3 regions of the Micromonospora sp. NPDC047527 genome follow, and region 1 is predicted to be linked to each of the others. Evidence: riboswitches for the same ligand, from Rfam matches in the RefSeq annotation. Region 1 holds a riboswitch; each other region holds the start of a gene.
The links. Region 1 has a riboswitch for cobalamin ahead of ABZ808_RS11385 (ABC transporter substrate-binding protein). Riboswitches for the same ligand answer to the same signal wherever they lie in the genome.
Positions count from the first base shown of each region.

Region 2: it holds a riboswitch for cobalamin, as region 1 does, so the genes downstream of both, metE (5-methyltetrahydropteroyltriglutamate--homocysteine S-methyltransferase) here and ABZ808_RS11385 (ABC transporter substrate-binding protein) in region 1, are expected to answer to the same signal.
Region 3: it holds a riboswitch for cobalamin, as region 1 does, so the genes downstream of both, ABZ808_RS08615 (acyl-CoA thioesterase) here and ABZ808_RS11385 (ABC transporter substrate-binding protein) in region 1, are expected to answer to the same signal.

Region 1 is NZ_JBEYTK010000002.1:539,559-543,514, reverse strand. Features, by position in the region: gene ABZ808_RS11395 (ABC transporter ATP-binding protein) at 1-498, opposite strand, end outside; gene ABZ808_RS11390 (iron ABC transporter permease) at 495-1,601, opposite strand; gene ABZ808_RS11385 (ABC transporter substrate-binding protein) at 1,624-2,559, opposite strand; cobalamin riboswitch at 2,641-2,789, opposite strand; gene ABZ808_RS11380 (M14 family zinc carboxypeptidase) at 2,833-3,956, opposite strand, start outside.
Region 2 is NZ_JBEYTK010000001.1:1,943,502-1,947,457, forward strand. Features, by position in the region: gene metE (5-methyltetrahydropteroyltriglutamate--homocysteine S-methyltransferase) at 1-1,272, opposite strand, end outside; cobalamin riboswitch at 1,388-1,601, opposite strand; gene ABZ808_RS08630 (copper resistance protein CopC) at 1,835-3,898, shown strand.
Region 3 is NZ_JBEYTK010000001.1:1,939,343-1,943,298, forward strand. Features, by position in the region: gene ABZ808_RS08600 (ABC transporter substrate-binding protein) at 22-876, opposite strand; gene ABZ808_RS08605 (LysE family translocator) at 998-1,408, opposite strand; partial or broken gene ABZ808_RS08610 (LysE family translocator) at 1,467-1,568, opposite strand; gene ABZ808_RS08615 (acyl-CoA thioesterase) at 1,629-2,075, opposite strand; cobalamin riboswitch at 2,269-2,484, opposite strand; partial or broken gene ABZ808_RS08620 (hypothetical protein) at 2,618-2,958, shown strand; gene metE (5-methyltetrahydropteroyltriglutamate--homocysteine S-methyltransferase) at 3,182-3,956, opposite strand, start outside.

The DNA.
Region 1 (3,956 bases):
CCGGGCCAGGAAGACCCGCTGCCGTTCGCCGCCGGAGAGGGTCGCCAGCTCGCGGCGGTGGAAGCCGACGAGGTCCAGCCTGTCGAGCACCTCGTGCACGGCGGCCACGTCCGCGGCCGACTCCCGGCCCAGCGGCGGGATGTACGGGGTACGGCCGAGCAGCACGTAGTCCAGCACCGACATGCCGGGTGGCACCACCGGTGACTGTGCCACCGTGGCCACCACCCGGGCGCGGTTCCGGCGGCGCAGTTCGGCGCTCGGCGTACCGAACAGGGTGATCGCTCCCGGCGCGGGCAGCAGGCCGCCGACGGCGCGCAACAGGGTCGACTTGCCGGCGCCGTTCGGGCCGATCACGGTGACCCACTCGCCGACGGCGACGGTCAGGTCGACGCCGGTGAGGATCGGGGTGCCGCCCAGGCTGACGTGCAACCCCCGCACCTCGACCGCCGTCGCACCGGCCTGGCGGGGAGCGGGCACGCCGGCCGGCTCGGGGCTCATGTGAGCACCCGCCGGGCGGTGCGCAGCACCAGGACGAAGAACGGGCCGCCGAGCAGGGCGGTGACCACCCCGATGGGCACCTCGGCCGGGGCGGCGGCGGTGCGGGCCACCACGTCGGTCAGGGCCAGGAACGCCGCCCCGAACAGCATCGACAGCGGCAGGATCACCCGGTAGCTCGACCCGGCGAGCAGCCGGACGGTGTGCGGCACGATGATGCCGACGAAGCCGATCAGGCCGGTCGCGGAGACGGCGGCGGCGGTGCCCAACGACGCGGCGGCGATCAGCAGGTAGCGGGACCGCTGCGGGTGCAGGCCGAGGCTGCGCGCCTCGTCGTCGCCGAGCGCGAGGACGTCCAGCTCGCGGCGGTGCAGCAGCACCACCACGGTGGTCACCACGGCGTACGGCAGCACCAGCAGCACGTCGTGCCAGCCGGCGGTGGCCAGCCGGCCCAGCAGCCAGGAGTAGACGGACTGGATGGTGTCGGAGTGCCGTTGCAGCAGGTACGTCTGCCCGGCGGAGAGGAACGCGGAGACCGCGACCCCGGCCAGGATCAGCATCGCCGGGGACCGGCTCCGGCCGCCGGCCGCGCCGAGCAGGTAGGTCATCGTCACGGCGAGCAGCGACCCGACGAAAGCGGCCAACGGGATGGTCAGCGGCAGCCCGGAGATCGCGCCCTGCCGGCCGGCGCCGCCGAGGGCGATCACCGCGGTGACCGCGAGGCCCGCGCCGGCGGCCACCCCGAGCAGGTACGGGTCGGCGAGCGGGTTGCGGAACACGCCCTGGTAGCAGCCGCCGGCCAGGGCGAGCAGGCCACCGACGAGCAGGCCCAGCACGACCCGGGGCAGCCGCAACTCGGTGACGATGGCGATTTCCCGCTCGGTCAACCCGCTCTCCAGGTGCACCCCGGGGATCAGGTTGAGCAGCTCGGCGGCGACGCTGCCCGGCGGCAGACTGACCGGGCCGAGCGACACCCCGGCGACGAGCGCGACGAGCACCGCGAACACCCCGGCAGCCAACCAGCGCTTGCGCAGGCCGGCGGGCCGGGACGCGAGCTGCGTCCCGGCCGGCCGCGTGGTTGGTGCCGGGGTGGCCACCGGAAGCAGTCCGGTCACCGACGGACGTCGATCACGCGGGCACCTTGGCGACCGCGTCGATGACAACCCGGAGCAGGTCCACGATCCGTGGGCCCCACCGGGAGGCGATGTCGTCGTCCAGCGCCACGACCTGGTTGTTCTTCACCGCGGTGACCCCGGCCCAGCCGCTGCGGGCCTTGACCGAGTCGCCGCTCTGCTGGCAGCACTTGGCGTCGGCCAGGAAGACGAAGTCGGGGTCGGCCTTGACGATGAACTCCTGGGACAGCTGCGGGTAGCCGGCGCTCTTGCCGTCCGCGTCGGCCGGGTCGGCGATGTTGGTCAGACCGGCCAGGTCGTAGATCGAGCCGATGAAGGTCTTGCTGGTCGCGCTGTAGAGCTCCGGGCCCAGCTCATGGAAGTAGGTGAGCTTCTCGGCGCGCTGCGGCACGTCCTTGACCAGCTTGGCGATGTCGTCCTTCATCCGGGTGGTGACGTCGGTGGCCTGGTCGGCGTGCCCGGTAAGCGTGCCCAGATCGGTGATCTGCCGGTAGGAGTCGTCAAGCGTGGTCGCCGCCGGGGTCAGGTACACCGGGATCTTGAGCTTGCCGAGCTGGTCGACGATCTTGTTCCGGTCGTCGGAGATCACCACCAGGTCGGGGTTCTTGCTGGCGATGGCCTCGGCGTTGGGCTGGAAGCCGGACAGGTCGGTCTTGGGCGCGTCAGCCGGGTAGTTGGACTGGTCGTCGACCGCGGTCACCTGCGGGCCGGCACCGATGGCGAAGAGCATCTCGGTGGCGGTGGGCGCCAGCGACACGATCTTCTCGGGCCGCTTGTCGAGGGTGAGCGAGCCGACCGTCACCGGGAAGCTGGCGGTCGCCGAACCGACGCCGGGCGCCGGCTGGTCGGTGGTCTTCTCGGCGCAGGCGCCGAGGGCGAGCGCGGCGACCGCGAGGGTCGCGGCGAAGAGCCGGGGGGTACGTCTGAACATGGGGCCTCCTGTCGGTCGAGGAGTGTTGCTTCGCCGACAGGGCTTCCGTACGCCCGCCCACGAGGCGCCCTTCCTCGAGAGCGCGTGTCGCGACCGATCCGCAGGCGACCTGGCTTGTCCCCACCGTCAGGCGGGGCATCACAGTTGCGGGACAGCGCCGGTATCGCACCGGCTTCGCTGCGGAGTGGTCGCTAAGACGGTAGCGCACCGCGGGATCTGGAGGCTCGGAGCGGGTGGTGGGGCCCCGCAGGGGCGGAACGGGGCCCCACCCGATCAGGAGGCGGTGATGGTGACGTTGTCCACAGCCGCCTCCACGAGGCTCGCGCCGGAGGCATCCGCGGCCTCGACGAGGATCCGCACGGACTGGCCGGCGTACGGAGTGAGGTTGAGGTTCGCCACCGCCCAGCTCCCGTTGCGGTTGGTCGCCGCGCCGGCCTGGGTGAGCAGCGCGGTGGTGCCGCCGTTGTGCACCACGCTCACCCGCAGGTAGTCGGCTGACGACGAGTTCGAGCCGTGTGCCAGATACCAGGCCAGCGAGAGGGTCAGCGTGCCCGACGACGGCAGGGTCACCGCCGGGGACCGGGCACTTGTCACGCCACCGTCGACGTCGTAGTCACCGGCCGCCGAGCCGGCGAGCCGGCCGGTGACCAGGTCGTTGGCGCCGGCGTACGGGGTGAGCTGCTTGGCGCCGGAGGAGGTGGTCGCCTGGGCGGCACCCCGCTCCCACACTCCGCTGGTGGCGGCGTCCGTACCGGACGGGTTGATGGTCCACCCGGTGGCGGTCTCGAAGGTGTCGGACCAGACCGTGGTGCCGCCACCACCGCCGCCGCAGTACTGCGCCTGCTTGCCGATGGCCCGGTACGGGCAGTCGGCGTACTCGCTGAGCATCAGCACGGCCTCGCGGTTGCGGCTGGTCTGTGCGGGGATCACCTCGTCGGGCGGGTAGAAGCCGCCGCCGCTCGCCGAGCCCGGGTACATCTCGAAGGTGTACGCCCAGATGTTGTGGGTGGCCCACATCCAGTCGATGCTGTCCCCGTCGGTGATGTAGAGGTCGCTGGACTGCTGCGGGGTGTAGTTGTTGGTGGCCGCCATCTGCTGGCCGATGGTGGCGAAGGTGTTGTACTGGTCGGCGTTCATCCCGGCCGCGGTGTTCGCGGTGGTATAGCCGTACGGCCAGAGCACCAGCTGCGAGTACGTGTGGAAGTCGATGTTCGCCTTGATCTGCTGGGTTCCGCCGACCACGCGACTGTTGACGAAGTTGCGCAGCGCCTGCGTCTCCGGGGCGGAGAACGCCGACGGGCCGCGGTAGGTCTCCGACGAGGTCGAGCCGGACGAGCCGCCGCAGCAACCCCAGTTGTAGGACCAGTTGCGGTTCAGGTCGGTGCCGACGTTGGACG
Region 2 (3,956 bases), on a different contig from region 1:
CGTTGGCAGCGGCGGCAGGTTCAGCCGGGCCTGCTGTGCGGCGGCGCGGTGCGGGTAGGCGCCGCGTTGCCGGTCCGTGCCCCGCAACGCGGCAAGGCGCCCTCGCACGCTGTCGTCGTGCCACGTCGCCGGGGCCGGCGGCAGCTGCGCGGGCAGGGACGTGGTGCCGTTGCGCAGCGCCCGACCCAGCAGGACGACCTCATCAACCTTCTGCCGGGCGAAAGCCAAGCGGTCGCGCAGGTCCGGATCAAGGGCGGTCTCGACGGACAGGTCCACCGGCACGTGCAGCAGCGAGCACGAGGTGGACACCGCGACGTGGTCGGCGAGCCCCGTCACCGCGGCACCGGAGCTGATCGCCGCTCGCAGGTCGGTGCGCCAAATGTTACGTCCGTCGACGAGCCCCGCGACGATTGTCTTACCACGTAGCTGACCCGCTCCGGCGAGCCGATGCAGGTTGCCGGGCCCGGCAACCAGGTCCAACCCGATCGCCTCGACTGGCGTGTTCAGCAGAGCGGGCAGCGCGTCACCGAGTTCCCCGAAGTAGGTGGCGACGAAGATCCTCGGCCGCTGCGGCACGGCGCACAACCGGGTGTACGCGTCGCGGAGGGCGGCGATCTCTGCGGGGCTGCGGTCGCTGACGTAGGCGGGTTCGTCCAGCTGTACCCACTGCACCCCAGCCTCGGCGAGGGTCCGCAGGAGGTCGGCGTACACGTCGATGAGGTCCGTCAGCCGATCGAACGGTTCACCGCTCCCGTCGGTGGGCTTGGCCAGCAGCAGGAACGTGGCCGGTCCCACCAGCACCGGACGGCTCTCGATGCCCAGCTCACGGGCTTCCCGGTACTCACGCAGCGCCTTCGCGGGGTTCGCGGCGAAAGCGGTGTCGTCACCGATCTCCGGTACCAGGTAGTGGTAGTTCGTGTCGAACCACTTCGTGAGCTCCAGCGCCGGCTCGGCGTCGACGCCACGGGCCATCGCGAAATAGGTGTTGAGCGCGGAGAGACCGAGGCGGGAGAAACGTTGCGGGATCGCGCCGACGGCCACGGCGGTGTCGAGCACGTGGTCGTAGTAGGAGAACGTGTTGGACGGAATCGTGCCCAGACCTGCGTCCCGAAGCGCCCGCCAGACCTCGGCCCGCAGGGCGGCGCCGGTCGTCTCCAACCCCTCGGCGTCGATACCTCCCGCCCAGTAGGCCTCCACCGCCTTCTTCAGCTCACGGTTGCCGCCGATACGCGGATAGCCGAGCACGGTGCTCTGACCGAATGCAGTGTTCATGGGTTCCTTCCCTCGAAGTGCCCGAGGACCCAGGAGACAGCGGGAAGGAAGGGGTACGACAACGCACCGGCTTCCGCCCCGGTCGTCCCTAGAGACCGTCGGCGGCGCACACCGGGGTGGTGTGCGCGGCGCTGGCAGGTCTTCGGACTCGTGGGCGTGACCTGTTCGGTCGCCTACTGGCCGTCGCTTCCCAGACCTCGCGGCCCAGTGCTTGATGACGGCGGTCGTTCCCACTCACCGCTGCGGGGCAGTCCCGGTTTCGCACCGGGTTCCCTCTTACGACGCCGCGACCGATCGGGCCGCGGCGAACCAACACCGTTATCTATCGTAAGGGCTCGCGAACACCCCGGCGGCGGTGAACCCGCCTGTCGGGACGGTTCCACGGTGGCGAACCCAACATCCCGCAACACGAGAGGGACCAGGGTAGAACAGGAGATCGCCAAGGTCACGGTCGTCGTCAACGGCAGCGAGTGGACGACCCCGAGAGATGGCCGACTTTTGTCAGCTGAGGAAAAAGTCCAGCACCTCTTGAAAAAAGTCTCACCACGGCGAAGATATTCAGATGCGTCGTCTCCCTCAGACTCCGGTGCGGGCGCTCTCGGGCCTCCTCGCGCTCCTCCTCGCCTCGGCGGTCGCTCTGCTCGCGTCCGCCCAACCCGCCGGAGCTCACGGGACCCTCGCGATGTCCACGCCAGCGGGGGGCACCACGGTGAGCGAGCCGTTGACGTCGGTGCAGCTGTACTTCACCGAGAAGGCCGCAGCCAACGCGTTCTTCACCATCACCGCCCCGGGCGGCATCCGGGTCGACAACGGCTGGTCGTACGGGGAGCCGAAGCCGCTGGACAAGCCGGTACGGGAATACTTCCTGGTCAACGGCCAGTTCGAGCCACGTGAGTACACGACCGGGTTCCCCGCGACGGTGGCGGTCGCGCACCTACCGGCCAAAGGCCAGTACTCGGTGAGCTACCTGTCGGTCGCCTCGGACGGCGACACCGTGCGCGGCACCCTGACCTTCCGTTACAACGGGCGGGTGACGGCAGCGCCGCAGGGGTGGAGCCCTCCGACGACCCAGCCGGACCCTGCGCTGTTGGCCGCCACGGAGCAACACGGATCATCCGGGCAGGTCTCGGCAGTGCCGACCGTAGCCGCCGAGACGGCGGTACCGCCGTCCGCAGTCGCGGCCCCATCGACCGACTCCGCAGAGGAGAACGGTCCGGGAGCGCTCGCCTGGGCCGGCATGGCGGCGGTGGCCGCGGCGGCGGTGGCCGGATTCGTCGTCTGGCATCGGCGGACGGCTCCCACCGGCAGACCCACCGGCCGGGGCCGTACCTCGTCGGCAGCCTCCGGTCGCGGCGCCGGCGCTCGCCCCATCAACAAGACCGGCGGCGGCAGGACCGGCGCGGGCAAGACCGCCGGGCGCAAGGCCGGCAACGGCGAGACCTCCGGGAGCAAGGCCGGTGCGGCGACCGGCAACGGTACGCAGAGCACGGGCGGTAAGCGCCGACCCAGCACCGCGCCGGCCGCGCGTAAGGACACCGCGGTCGTCGTGGCTCGCACGGGCGTCGCGGTCGATCCAAATCCGACCGATGAGGACGCGACGGCCCCCGCCACGACGGACACTCGACCGCCCGTCCACTCCGGAGCACGGCCCGACCCGGACCCCGCCACCGTGACACCCGGGTCCGGGCTGAGCAACACTCACCTGGCGCTGCTGGTCGGTGGTCTGGTGCTGGTCTTGCTCGCCGGGTTCGGGTTGGCCCGCATCGGCGGCACCGAGACCCCGGCCGCCGGCACCACCCGGCCCCCGGCGGGCGGCCCGGCCGCCTCGGATCCCGCGCTGTCCGCGAACGACGGACACCAACACCCGGCCGGCACCGGACCGCACACGCACCGGGGTGACGGCGCGACAGGCGAGTCGCTGGTCACCGGGACGACGGTCAGCGCCGGCGGGTACACCCTGCAACCGCTGGAACGAACCCAACCCGTCGGGCTACGCGCCGACTACCGCTTCCGCATCGTCGGCACCGACCGACAACCGGCGACGCGCTTCGCGGTCGTCCACGACAAGCCGTTGCACATGATCGTGGTGGGCCGCGACCTGAGCGGCTACCAGCACCTGCATCCGACAATGGCACCCGACGGTACCTGGAGCGTCCCCCTGACGCTGGCCCGGCCCGGCGGCTACCGCGTCTACGCCGACTTCTCCGTCACCGCGGCCAACGGCACTCAGGTGCCTCTCGTGCTGGGCGTCGACCACACCGTGCCCGGCGCGCACACCCCCGCCGCGCTGCCACCGGCGCAGGCGCAGGCGACGGCTGGTCCGTACGCGGTGTCGATGACCGGCACGCCGACGGTGGGCGTGACAGCGCCGATGGAATTTCGGATCAGCCGCGCCGACACAACCACGCCTGTACAGCTGGAGCGATACCTGGGCGCGTACGGGCATCTGGTCGTCGTCCGTGAGGGCGACCTCGGATACGTGCATGTTCACCCTGAGCAGGAACTCATCGACGGAACCGTCCAGTTCTGGCTGACCAGTCCGAGTTCCGGCCGCTACCGGGCCTTCTTCGACTTCCAGGTCGACGGGAGGGTGCACACCGCCGAATACACGATCGACGTACCCTGATCGAAGGTTGGTTATTTACTGCTCCCCGTTACGGGAACTGGCGCCCTCGTCGCCCGAC
Region 3 (3,956 bases), on a different contig from region 1:
GGCCGCTCGGGCACGGCAGCGTCAAACTGCCCCGACGGAGATCCGCTGAGCGCGGGAGTCCGGGCGGCCGGCGAGTATCGCGGCGAGGATCTCCGCGCCATCGACGACCCTCGGGCCGGGGCGGTTGAAGTAGGCGGGCCCGTCAACGACCCACACCTGCCCCCGACGAACGGCAGGCAGATCGGCCCAGCCGGGCTGCCCGGCCGCCACAGGCAGCTCGTCGACGGTCCGTTCAGGCGTGAACCCACACGGCCCGAACACCACCACGTCGGGGGCCAGGTCGGCGACCACCGACCACCGATGTGGGGTGCTGTGCGCCCCCGGGCCGAGCAGCAAAGACCGTCCGCCCGCGAGCGTGATCTGCTCCGGTACCCAGTGCCCGCCTGGCATCAACGGGTCGAGCCACTCGACGAACAGCACAGTCGGCGCACCGGTCCCCGGGCCGGGCAACGCGGCGAGACGACGTTCGGCGTCCGCCCGGATCTCGGCCGCCCTGCCCGCGGTGTCGGTCAGGGCGGCCACGGCGTCGACCGTGTCCAGTATCCCGCCGATGGTCCTCGCCTCCAGGGACACCACCCTGGTATCGAGATCGATCAACCGAACCGCGTCGTTGACCCTCGCATAGGAGACCGCACACACATCGCACAGGTCCTGGGTCAGGATCAGATCCGGCTTCAAGTCCTCCAGCATCGGAACGTCGAGCTGGTACAACGAGGACCCTCGGTGCGCATCGCCAGTGATCGCCGCCGATATCTCCCGGCTCGTCAACGCCTCGGGCAATGATGTCCCAGTCACCACCGGAACATCCACCAGGGCACCCGGCGGCCAGTCACATTCGTGCGTGCGGCCAGCCAGGTTCCCGGTCAGGCCGAGCATGGCCACGATATCCGTGGCCGCTGGCAGCAGTGAGACGATGCGCACACCCGCCTGCCTACCAGGCATGACCACGCCGCGTCCACTCCGCGAGCCGGACCACGGCGGCGGCCACCGGCCCTCGCTACGACCCGAACGCGAGGCGTACCCCGAGCGCGACGAACGCCGCCGCGCAGATCCGGTTGATGCGCCGCGACCAGCGACCGTCAGTCATGCGACTGCCGAGTCGCCCGGCACCGACGCCCAGGGCGATGTCGACGGCGAGTTGCACCGCAACGAAGACCGCACCGAGAAGCACCAGTTGGGCGGTCGCGTTGCCCTGTGCCGGGTCGACGAACTGAGGCAGGAACGCCACGCTGAACAGGATCATCTTGGGGTTGAGGAGATTGGTCACCAGTCCACGCAGGAAGGCCCGCCCGGAGCTGCCACCCTGCTCCGGCTTCCCGGTGGGCGCAGCGCCGGCGCCGCGCAGGGCCCGCACCCCGAGGATGATCAGGTACGCCGCACCGACCCAGCGGATCACTGTGAACAGCACCCGGCGAAGCGGAGATCACCGCGGCGAGTCCGCAGACGACCGCCGCGATGTGTACCGCCTCCCCGGCAGCGACGCCGAGCGCGGCCACCACCCCCGCGCGGGTGCCGTAGCGGGTAGCGTTGGCCAGCACGAACATCATGTCCGGACCCGGCGTCACCATGAGCACGACGATCGCGGCGAGGTACCCGGCCAGCGCCGCAATGGACAGCCCGAGCACGTCTCAGCCCTCCTCGGTGCCGTCGAGCAGCGCCCGCCGCAGGGCCAACCGGTGCTCGCGGCGGATCTCCGCCTCGCGGTACCGCCGCCGATCACCGTCAGTCTCCGGCAGCAACGGCGGCACCGAACGCGGCTGACCGTCGTCGTCGATCGCGACCATGACCAGATGAGCCGTGGCCACATCGGTGGGCGGCACCGCCCGGTCCCACCGGTCGGCGGTCACCTTGACAGCCACCTCCATCGAGCTGCGTCCGGCCCAGGTGATCCGGGCGTCGACGTGCACAACGTCACCGACCCGGACCGCGCGCAGGAACGCGGTCTCGTCGATCGCGGCGGTCACCGCCGGGCCGTCGGAATGCCGGGCGGCGACCACACCGGCCACCGAGTCGATGAGGTTGAGGATCCGGCCGCCGTGCACCGTACCCATCAGGTTGGTGTGATGCTGGTCCATGATCTGCGACAGGGTCAGGTGCGAGGCCGACGGCGCTCGGCCGGCGGTCGTGGTGGTGTCGTGCACAGCGGTAGTCCGTCCCTCGGGAAACCACACCGCCGGAACCGCGGACACGCTGACGAGGACGCACCGGCGCACACCGCGCGGCATGTCACCCGCTCAGCCCACCCGCGAGGCCGACGGCAGCGCACACGGTTGTGTACGCAGCGCGGGCAGGTCTTCGGACTCGCGGGCCTGACCGGTCGTGCCGGTCCCCTACTGGCCGTCGCTTCCCAGGCCGGCTGGCCCAGTGCTGATGACGGCGGTCGTTCCCACTCACCGCTGCGGGGCAGTCCCGGACTTCCACCGGGTTCCCTCTTACGACGCCCAGCCGGTCACGACCAGGCGAACCAGCGCCACCAGCCAGTCTAGTTGATCGTCAAGGACTTACCGCCGCCGAGGCAGGTGGGCCTGACGTCGACTGGTTCGTCGACCGGTCGTGGCCAAGCTGGCTCGGTTGCCCGCCTGACCGGTCCGACCGCTCGGTACGCGGCAGGGCGAAGGTCGCCGCGACGATCACCTACAACGTCGTCGAGGCGGTCATCGCCATCAGCGCCGGGACGATGGCGTCCTCGACCGCGCTAATCGGGTTCGGGCTCGACTCCGTCATCGAGGTGGCCTCGGCCGGCGCCGTCGCCTGGCAGTTCTCCGGCCCCAACCACGCACGAACGCACCGCCCTGCGGATCATCGCTGTCGTTCTTCGCCCTCGCCGCGTACGTGTCCGTCGAGTCGGTACGCGCGCTCGTCGGCGCCGACCGCGCGGAGCACTCCACGATCGATCTGGCCCTGGCCGCGGTGTCGCTCACGGTGATGCCGTTACTGTCGGGCGCGCAGCGGCGTAGCGACTGCCTCGACCACTAACGATCGCGGTATTGGATGACCGCCGTCCGGCATGCCCGCCGCCAGGGCAAGCCAACTCGGATGTCACCTATCGGTGCAGCAGACCCATACATTCGCTGCAGGTGGTGGCGAACGTGCCGGCCGTGAGCGGCGCGTCGGATCACTACCGAACCCACCGTGCCGACGTGCCGGGCGGGACCAGTCGATGGTCCGCCCGGCACGGCCCTCACCTGTCGCGAAGCTCGTTGGCAGCGACGACCAGGTGCTCGAGAGATGCCTCAACTTCGGCATAGCCGCGGGTCTTGAGACCGCAGTCGGGGTTAACCCACAGCCGCTCCGCGGGGACCGCCGCCACTGCCCGTCGTAGCGCCTCGACGACCTCGGCATGCGAGGGCACCCGGGGAGAGTGAATGTCCCACACCCCGGGGCCGACACCCCGGCGGTATCCGATCGCGGCGAGGTCATCAAGGACTTCCATCTTCGAGCGGGATGCCTCGATGCTGGTGACATCGGCGTCGAGAGCGTCGATGGCGGTGATGACCTCCCCGAACTCCGAATAGCACAGGTGGGTGTGGATCTGGGTGTCGTCGGCGACGCCGGAGGTCGCCAGGCGGAACGCGCCGACAGCCCAGTCCAGGTACGCCTTCTGGTCGGCCTTGCGCAACGGCAGCGTCTCACGCAGGGCCGGCTCATCGACCTGGATCACCCGGATAGCGGCCGCTTCGAGGTCACGGCACTCGTCACGCAAGGCGAGCGCGACCTGGTCGGCGGTGTCGCCGAGCGGCTGGTCGGCCCGAACGAACGACCAGGCCAGGATCGTCACCGGACCGGTGAGCATCCCCTTGACCGGCCGGTCGGTCAACGACTGGGCGTAGGTGGACCAGCCGACCGTCATGGGCGCCTTGCGGGCCACGTCGCCGTAGATGATCGGTGGGCGTACGCAGCGGGAGCCGTAGGACTGCACCCAGCCGTGCTCGGTGGCGGCGAACCCGCTCAACTGC